DNA from 2 places in the Bradyrhizobium sp. Ken64 genome. Region 2 is predicted to be linked to the other one. Evidence: riboswitches for the same ligand, from Rfam matches in the RefSeq annotation. Region 2 holds a riboswitch; the other holds the start of a gene.
What was found. A riboswitch is a leader RNA that binds a small molecule or an ion and turns the genes downstream of it on or off. The one in region 2 is predicted to bind S-adenosylmethionine.
Positions count from the first base shown of each region.

Region 1: it holds a riboswitch for S-adenosylmethionine, as region 2 does, so the genes downstream of both, metX (homoserine O-acetyltransferase MetX) here and AC0L2F_RS08250 (O-succinylhomoserine sulfhydrylase) in region 2, are expected to answer to the same signal.

Region 1 covers NZ_JBVVPA010000001.1:467,157-471,544, forward strand. Annotated here, with positions in the region: gene AC0L2F_RS02250 (alpha/beta fold hydrolase) at 1-349, shown strand, start outside; gene metW (methionine biosynthesis protein MetW) at 472-1,134, opposite strand; gene metX (homoserine O-acetyltransferase MetX) at 1,148-2,350, opposite strand; SAM riboswitch at 2,441-2,520, opposite strand; gene AC0L2F_RS02265 (chorismate mutase) at 2,725-3,573, shown strand; gene AC0L2F_RS02270 (pyridoxal phosphate-dependent aminotransferase) at 3,608-4,388, shown strand, end outside.
Region 2 covers NZ_JBVVPA010000004.1:2,526-6,913, forward strand. Annotated here, with positions in the region: gene AC0L2F_RS08240 (SGNH/GDSL hydrolase family protein) at 1-300, shown strand, start outside; gene AC0L2F_RS08245 (SGNH/GDSL hydrolase family protein) at 313-1,305, shown strand; gene AC0L2F_RS08250 (O-succinylhomoserine sulfhydrylase) at 1,453-2,649, opposite strand; SAM riboswitch at 2,720-2,799, opposite strand; gene AC0L2F_RS08255 (2'-deoxycytidine 5'-triphosphate deaminase) at 2,880-4,016, shown strand; gene AC0L2F_RS08260 (PAS domain-containing protein) at 4,121-4,388, shown strand, end outside.

The DNA.
Region 1 (4,388 bases), on a different contig from region 2:
CGCCGATTTCTACGCCGCCCTGGCGCGACACGACGCCAAGGGATCGGCGCGGACGATGCGCGGCTTCCAGGCCGGCCGTCCCTCGATCTTTACGATGACGGACGCGATCAGGGCCGCCACGACGCCGGCACTCATCATCTGCGGCGACGAGGACGATCCGTGCATCGCTCCGAGCCTCTTCCTCAAGAAGCATCTGCCTGCGGCGGGGCTCGCCATGTTTCCGAAGTCCGGCCACGTGCTCAATCTCGAAGAGCCCGCGCTGTTCAACGAAACGGTGGAACGATTCGTCACGCTGGTGGAAGCGGGAAGATGGCCGGTGCGCGATCCGAGGTCGCTGGCGGCACATTAGCGCGAAGACGTCATCATACGCTCCGTCGCGTAGCCCGGATGGAGCGCAAGCGTAATCCGGGGCCTTCGCCTCCGCGGATAGAATCCCGGATTGCGCTACGCTTCATCCGGGCTACGGGAATCCTACTTCCTGCCGCCTCGCGTCAGCAAGAACACGCCCTGCTCGCCGAACAGATTCCACACCCACCAGGGCATCCGCAGCCGCAGCGGACGGCCGTAGAGGTCGAGCGCCTCGGCACGTTCCATCTTGACGTCGATCGCGTCGCAAAGCTCGACGAAATCCTTGATGGTGCAGAAATGGATGTTGGCGGTGTCATACCAGCTTGCCGGCAGATTCTCCGTCCGCGGCATGTGGCCGCCGATCAGGAGCTGGAGCCGCATCTTCCAGAAGCCGAAATTCGGGAACGACACGATGGCGCGGCGGCCGATGCGCAGCAAATTCTCCAGCACCACTTTCGGCTGCCGCGTCGCCTGCAACGTCTGCGACAGGATCACGTAGTCGAAGGCGTCATCCGGATAGTTCACGAGGTCAGTGTCGGCATCGCCCTGCACCACTGCAAGGCCCTTGGCGACACAGCGGTTGACGCCCTCGCGCGACAGCTCGATGCCGCGGCCGTCGACGCCGCGGGTTTCCAGCAGCTGGAGCAGGTCGCCCTCGCCACAGCCGACGTCGAGCACCTTCGAGCCCGGCTTGACCATCTCGGCCACCAGCACATGGTCGGCGCGAAAATCACCGGGCTGCCCGGTCGCAACGCCGCCCAGCGGCAACGCTTCCTGTACAGACATGGCTAGCCGTCCTTTAAGCTTTCTTGGCAGTGAGCCCGCGCGCCTTGCCTGCCGATTGCAGGAAGGCACGGCCGATGTCGAAGAACTCGGGCACGTCGAGCAGGAACGCGTCGTGGCCGCGATCGGTTTCGATCTCGGCGAACGACACCCGCGCACTCGACGCATTCAGGGCGTGCACCAGCGCGCGCGATTCCGAGGTCGGGAACAACCAGTCGCTGGTGAAGGAGACCACGCAGAAGCGGGTCTGGATCCCCGCGAACGCCTTCGCCAGCACGCCGCCATGGTCGCCGGCGATGTCGAAATAGTCCATCGCGCGGGTCAGATAGAGATAGGAGTTGGCGTCGAAGCGCTCGACAAAGGACGAGCCCTGGTAGCGCAGATAAGACTCGACCTGGAAGTCGGCGTCGAACGAGAAAGTCGGCAGTTCGCGGTCCTGCATGCGCCGTCCGAATTTTCGATGCAGGGCGGCGTCCGAGAGATAGGTGATGTGCGCCGCCATCCGGGCGACAGCGAGCCCGCGATGCGGATGGAGGCCGTGGTCGGCATAGCCGCCATGGTGCCAATCGGGATCGGCCATCACCGCTTGGCGGCCAAGCTCGTGAAACGCGATGTTCTGCGCCGAGTGTCGTGTCGAGCAGGCAATCGCCAGCGCGGAGAACACGCGGCTCGGATAGGCCGCAGTCCATTGCAACACTTGCATGCCGCCCATCGAGCCGCCGACGACCGCGAACAGCGTGTCGATGCCGAGCCGGTCGATCAGCATCGCCTGCGCGCGCACCATGTCGGGGATGGTGATGACGGGGAAATCGAGACCCCAAACCTTGCCGGTCGCGGGATTGATCGAAGCCGGACCGGTCGAGCCCATGCAGCCGCCGATCACGTTGGAGCAGATGATAAAATACTCGCTGGGATCGAGCGGTCGGCCGGGGCCGACCAAGGTCTCCCACCAGCCGGGCTTGCCGGTGACAGGGTGCACATTGGCGACGTGCTGGTCGCCGGTCAGCGCATGGCAGATCAGGATCGCATTGGAGCGATCGGCATTCAGCTCGCCGTAAGTCTGGTAGGCGATCTGGAACGGGCTGAGATCGACCCCGCAATCGAGCCGCAGCGGCTGCTCCGAGCCGAACTGCGCGAGCTGCGAGCTCGGATGATCCACCTCGTGCGACCGCTCGTCGGCGGTGATCGCGGGACTCGGAATTGACTGGACGCCAACCATCTGACCATCGACCTCGTTTGCGATCGTAGAAGTGACCGCATTGACATCAGGCCATGAAAAACCCGGCCTGAACGATAGGTTCGGCCGGGATCGAAAGCGTCCCCGGCCTGTTTAGCGAGTTTTTTAACGTGGCTGCAAGCCGGCCGGCTCAAATGACCACGGAACGGGTAAAAACTACCGTCTCAGGCGGTTTTCGTCAAGTCGCGGCCCGGATCGCCCAAATTCGCCCGTCGCGCCGCGGGCGGAAAAGGCCCGATTTCCCATTGCAATTCTCTTTGCTTTCGCAGCCCCGACTGCCTAATCAGGACATCCATCGCAGCGGTGACGGCTCGACTGATCCGCATTGGAACGCCTCTCAACAGCACCTCACAGACATGTCCCAACGTCCGCCCGCGCCACCATCGCTCCAGGAATTGCGCAAGGAGATCGACGCGATCGACGAGGGCATGCATCGCCTGCTGATGCAGCGCGGCGACATCATCGACCGCCTGATCCAGGTGAAGCAGACCCAGGAGGTCGGCTCGGCGTTCCGTCCGGCGCGCGAGGCCGCCATGATGCGTGACCTCGTCCAGCGCCATCGCGGCATCCTGCCGCTCGACACCGTCGAGAGCATCTGGCGCGTCATCATCGCGACGTTCACTTACGTTCAGGCGCCGTTCTCCGTGCATGCCGACATTTCGGCAAGCGAGCCCGCGATGCGCGATTCCGTACGCTTCCATTTCGGATTCACCGTGCCTTACGTCGCGCATTTCAGCGCGCAAGCAGCGGTCGAGGCGGTGGCGAAATCCAAGGGCGACCTTGCGCTGGTCTCGGCGACCTCCAGCCGCACACCATGGTGGCTGGAGCTGGAGGCAGAAGGCGCACCGAAGATCATCGCGCGGCTGCCTTTCGTCGAGCGCGCCGACCATCCGGCGGCGTTGCCCGTGTTCGCGGTCTCGCGCGTCGCCGACAGCGCCCTGGTGACGGAGGTCGAGACCTTCAGCGTGCGCGTGTCGGGGTGGAACGCCGAGGTCGCGCGCGCCCTGTCGCCGCTCGCCGAGATCGTGGCGGTGCCCGATACCGCCTTCGACGGCGCCGCGCTGCTGGTCTCGGTCACCGCGACGAGCAGCCTCGACAAAATCAAGACTGCCCTGATCGAAGCGGGTGCCTCGGTGCGCTCCACGGCCCTCGTCGGCAGCCACGCAACGCGCTATACGGTGCCCCCGACCGGGTCGAAATCGTAAGTCGCGAACCGCTTAAGCCATTCCGGAGTTAAAGATGTCCCGCCCCGTGCCGAACCCCGGCATTCTCGATATTGCGCCCTACACGCCCGGCAAGACCCCGGTGCCGGAGCCGGGCCGCAAGGTGTTCAAGCTCTCGGCCAACGAAACGCCGTTCGGGCCCTCGCAGAGGGCGATCGAGGCGTTCAAGCACGTGGCTGATCATCTGGAAGACTATCCGGAAGGAACCTCGCGCGTGCTGCGCGAAGCGATCGGGCGCACCTTCGGGCTCGATCCCAACCGCATCATCTGCGGCGCCGGCTCGGACGAGATCCTCAACCTGCTCGCTCACACTTATCTGAGCCATGGCGACGAGGCGATCTCGACCACGCACGGCTTCCTCGTCTACCCGATCGCGACCATGGCGGTCGGCGCCAGGAACGTCGTCGCGGCGGAGAAGAACCTCACCGCGGATGTTGACGCCATCCTGAAAGCCGTGACGCCGCGGACGAAACTGGTCTGGCTCGCCAACCCCAACAACCCGACCGGCACCTATCTGCCGTTCGACGAGGTCAAGCGCCTGCGCGCCGGCCTGCCGTCGCACGTGCTGCTGGTGTTGGACGCGGCCTATTGCGACTACGTTTCGCGCAACGACTATGAAATGGGGATCGAGCTGGTCGCGACCACCGAGAACACGGTGGTAACGCACACGTTCTCCAAGATCCACGGTCTCGCCGCGCTGCGCATCGGCTGGATGTTCGGCCCCGAGCATATCATCGACGCGGTCAACCGCATCCGCGGTCCCTTCAACGTGTCGACGCCGGCGATGTACGCTGCCG
Region 2 (4,388 bases):
TTGCAAAAGGCAGGGGCTGACGTCGTCTTGATGAATTTGCAGTACAGTCCGCGTACCGAAACCATGATCTCGGTGCCGCCATACCTCGACAATATGCGGGTGGTGGCGCAGGAGCACGATATTCCGCTGTTCGATCGGTTCGCGATCATGCGGCAGTGGAATGATCAGGGGCAGTTCGACCTGTTCAGCCCGTCGCGCGGGCCTGAGCTGGCGAAACAGGTCCATGATTGCCTCGGCCGGGCGTTGGCACAGTTCGTGATCGACGCTGCGCATCTGGAGCCGGCCCAGCAGCAAAATTGAGGTCTAGCGTTAATGAGTTCTCTCCGCCCTTTTTGCCTGACGGCATGGCTGGCTGTGCCCGCAGCAGCGCTGCTGCTGGTGCTGAGTCCGGCCTCGCAGTCGCACGCGCAGACGCAGGCCGCACAGGCAACGCCGGCCCCGCAGCAGTCGGCTGATCCGGCTCTCGCTTCACCGTCCCAGACGACCATCGCCGCGACGTCCCCCGATCAGCGCGGCATCACGGCGCGCGCCATCGACAAGGTGAAGCAGGTCGCGAAATCCGCCGGCGACGTCTTCAGCCGTGTCCCCTGCCTGTCGCCGAAGGGCGGCGCGAAGGCAATGGGCTCGCTGCCGCATGTCGCGGGCAAGCTCGTCGCCGGCCAGCCCGTCGTCATCGTCGCGTTCGGCTCGTCGTCGACCGCCGGATTCGGCGCCAGCTCGCCGGAGTTCAACTATCCCAATCGCCTTGCCGCGCAGCTGCACCGGCACTATCCAACCGCCGACATCACCGTCGTCAATGCCGGCGTCGGCGGCGAGGACGCGCCCGAGATGATGAAGCGCCTCCAGAAAGAGGTGATCGACGTGCATCCGGATCTGGTGATCTGGCAGGTCGGCACCAATGCGGTGCTGCGCAATCTCGATCCCGGCGATACCGCGAAGCTGGTCGAGGACGGCATCAGCCGCATCCAGGCCGCCGGCGGCACCGACGTCGTGCTGGTCGATCCGCAATATTCGCCGGCCGTCAACCAGCGCGCCGAGAGCGCCGGCAAGATGGTGAAGCTGCTCGGCAAGGTCGCCGAGCTCCGTCACGTCGGCATCTTCCCGCGCTTCGAGGTGATGCGCGACTGGCACGAAAAGCAATCGCTTCCGGTCGAGAGTTTCGTGATCGCCGACGGCCTGCACATGAACGATTGGGGCTACGCCTGCTTCGCCCAGCTCCTCGGCGACGACATCATCCGCTCCGTCGGCCAGATCAAGCTCGGCGTCAACGTGCCCGCGGACGTGCGGACCTATCGGCCGATGTGACTTGTCGTCCCGGCGAAGGCCGGGACCCATACCGCGTGATCCATCAATGGTGCGCGGTGTTCGTACCGCTCCCCCCCTTAACTCTGGGTCTTCGCCAAACTGCTTCCTGTGGTTATGGGTCCCGGCCTTCGCCGGGACGACAATAATTCACGCCTTCTCCAGCGCCGCGGTCAGATCCTCGATCAGATCGTCCGCGTGCTCGAGCCCGGCCGAGAAGCGGATGAAGCCCTCGCTGATGCCGAGCGCGGCGCGGTCCTCCGGCTTCAGGCGCTGATGCGTCGTCGTTGCCGGATGCGTGACGAGGCTCTTGGCGTCGCCGAGATTGTTCGAGATCTTGGCAAGCTTGAGCTCGTTGAGCACGCGGAACGCCGCCTGCTTGCCGCCCTTGACCTCGAGGCCGACCAGCGTCGAGCCACCGCGCATCTGTTTCTTCACCAATGCAGCCTGCGGATGATCGGCGCGGCCGGGAAACACCAGCCGCGAAATCTTCGGATGGCTCGCCAGCACGTCCGCGATGCGCGCCGCCGTCTCGGTCTGCGCGCGCACGCGCACGGCGAGCGTCTCCAGGCCCTTGAGCAGGACCCAGGCGTTGAACGGCGAGATCGACGGGCCGGTCTGGCGCATGAAATTGTGGATGTGCTCGGCGATGAACGCTTCCGAGGACAGGATGATGCCGCCGAGACAGCGGCCCTGGCCGTCGATGTGCTTGGTCGCGGAATAGACCACGACGTCGGCGCCGAGCGCGAGCGGGCTCTGCCAGATCGGGGTGGCGAACACGTTGTCGACGACGAGCCGCGCGCCGCCACTGTGCGCGATCTCGGCAATGCCGGGAATGTCGAGCACGTCGAGCGTCGGATTGGTCGGGCTCTCCAGGAAAAACGTCTTGGTGTTCGGCTTCATGGCGCGCTGCCATTGGTCGAGATCGAGGCCGTCGACCAGCGTGGTCTCGATGCCGTAGCGCGGCAGCAAATCCTGCACGACGTAGAGACACGAGCCGAACAGCGCGCGCGAGGCCACGACGTGATCGCCGGCCTTGAGCGGCGCCAGGATCGCGGTCGTCACCGCGGCCATGCCGGTCGCGGCTGAACGGGCCGCTTCGGCGCCTTCGAGCTCGATCATGCGCCGCTCGAACATCGAGATGGTCGGATTGGAGTAGCGTGAATAGATGAAGCCGGGGTCCTCGCCCTTGAACCGCGCCTCGCACTCCTCGGCGCTGTTGTAGACGTAGCCCTGGGTCAGGAACAGCGACTCCGAGGTCTCGCCATATTGCGAGCGCAAAGTGCCGGAATGGACCAGGCGGGTTTCGGGACGGTAGTGGGCGGTTGGCGCCGGGGACTTCGACATAGGACCTCCTGAAGTGACCACCGAAAATGGTCACAAAAAAACCGGCCTGGAATATCTCCACGGGCCGGGATCACAGAGGTCCCCGGCCTGTTTAGCGACTTATTTAACGTGGCTGCAAGCCGGCCGGCTCAAATCACCACGGGATAAGTCATGCTCATATTCCGCAATGCCCTTTCCGTCAAGACGTCCATCGGATAGCCGTAAAACGCTCATATTTCCCGCATGTCGGGATGTGTTTGATCCCTGATGAGGACCCCGGGTTGACGTTCACGGTTGCCGCCGACGCCAATGGTATCCTGCCCGACCGCATGATCGCGGCGATGGCGGAGGGCGGTCTCATCCTGCCCGCTTACGACTTCGTCGAAAGCCAGATCCAGCCGGCGAGCCTCGATTTGCGTCTCGGCGACATCGCCTATCGCGTTCGCGCCAGCTTCCTGCCCGGTCCCGGTGCCACCGTGGCCGAGCGCATCGACGAGTTGAAGCTGCACGAGTTCAGTCTCGCCGACGGCGCGGTGCTGGAGACCAACTGCGTCTACATCGTGCCGCTGCTCGAAAGCCTCGCGCTGCCGCCGGAGATCGTCGCGGCCGCCAACCCGAAGAGCTCGACCGGCCGGCTTGACGTCTTCACCCGCGTGATCGCCGACGGCACCCGCCGCTTCGACATGATCGGTGCCGGCTATCACGGCCCGCTCTATGCCGAGATCAGCCCGAAGACGTTCCCGGTGCTGGTCAGCGAGGGCTCGCGCTTGAGCCAGGTGCGCTTCCGCACCGGCGATGCCATCCTCAACATCGACGACCTCGAGGCGCTGCACGCGACCGAGCGTCTCGTCGATATCGACGATGCCGATCTCACCGGCGGCGTCGCCGTCTCTGTTGATCTTTCCGGCGAGAAGAGCGGCGGCTTCGTCGGCTACCGCGCCAAGCGCCACACCGGCGTCATCGACGTCGATCGCCGCGCAGGCTATTCCGTCGAGGAGTTCTGGGAGCCGATCTCGGCCCGCCCCGACGGCAGCCTGATCCTCGATCCAGGCGAGTTCTATATCCTCGCGTCGAAAGAGGCGGTGCAGGTGCCGCCCGATTACGCCGCGGAGATGGTGCCGTTCGATCCGTTGGTCGGCGAGTTCCGCGTGCATTATGCCGGATTCTTCGATCCCGGCTTCGGCTATGCCGGCGCCGGCGGGCTGGGCTCGCGCGCCGTGCTCGAAGTGCGCTCGCGCGAGGTGCCGTTCATCCTCGAGCACGGCCAGATCGTCGGCCGCCTCGTCTACGAGAAGATGCTGGCCCGCCCCGACGCCATGTACGGCCAGCGCATCGGCTCAAACTACCAGGCCCAGGGCTTGAAACTGAGCAAGCATTTCCGGGTGTAGCGATCACCCCTCGCCCGGATGAGCGCAAGCGTCATCCGGGAAAGTCTCACTTGTGGCACGATCCCGGATTACGCTGCGCTCCATCCGGGCTACAAGGTGCTGACATGACCAATTCATCCGAACTCGACGCAAAAATCCTCGACGACGTCGCGGATGCGCTGATCTATTCGGATCGCTCCGGCACCATCATGCGCTGGAATCGCGCATCGTCCGCACTGTTCGGCTTCTCGGCGGACGAAGCGCTGGGCCAGAATCTCGACCTGATCATTCCCGAACATCTGCGCGCCGCGCACTGGAAGGGTTTCGAGGCCGCGCTTGCCAGCGGCGCGATGAAGCTTGCGGGCAAGCCGACACTGACCCGCGCGCTGCACA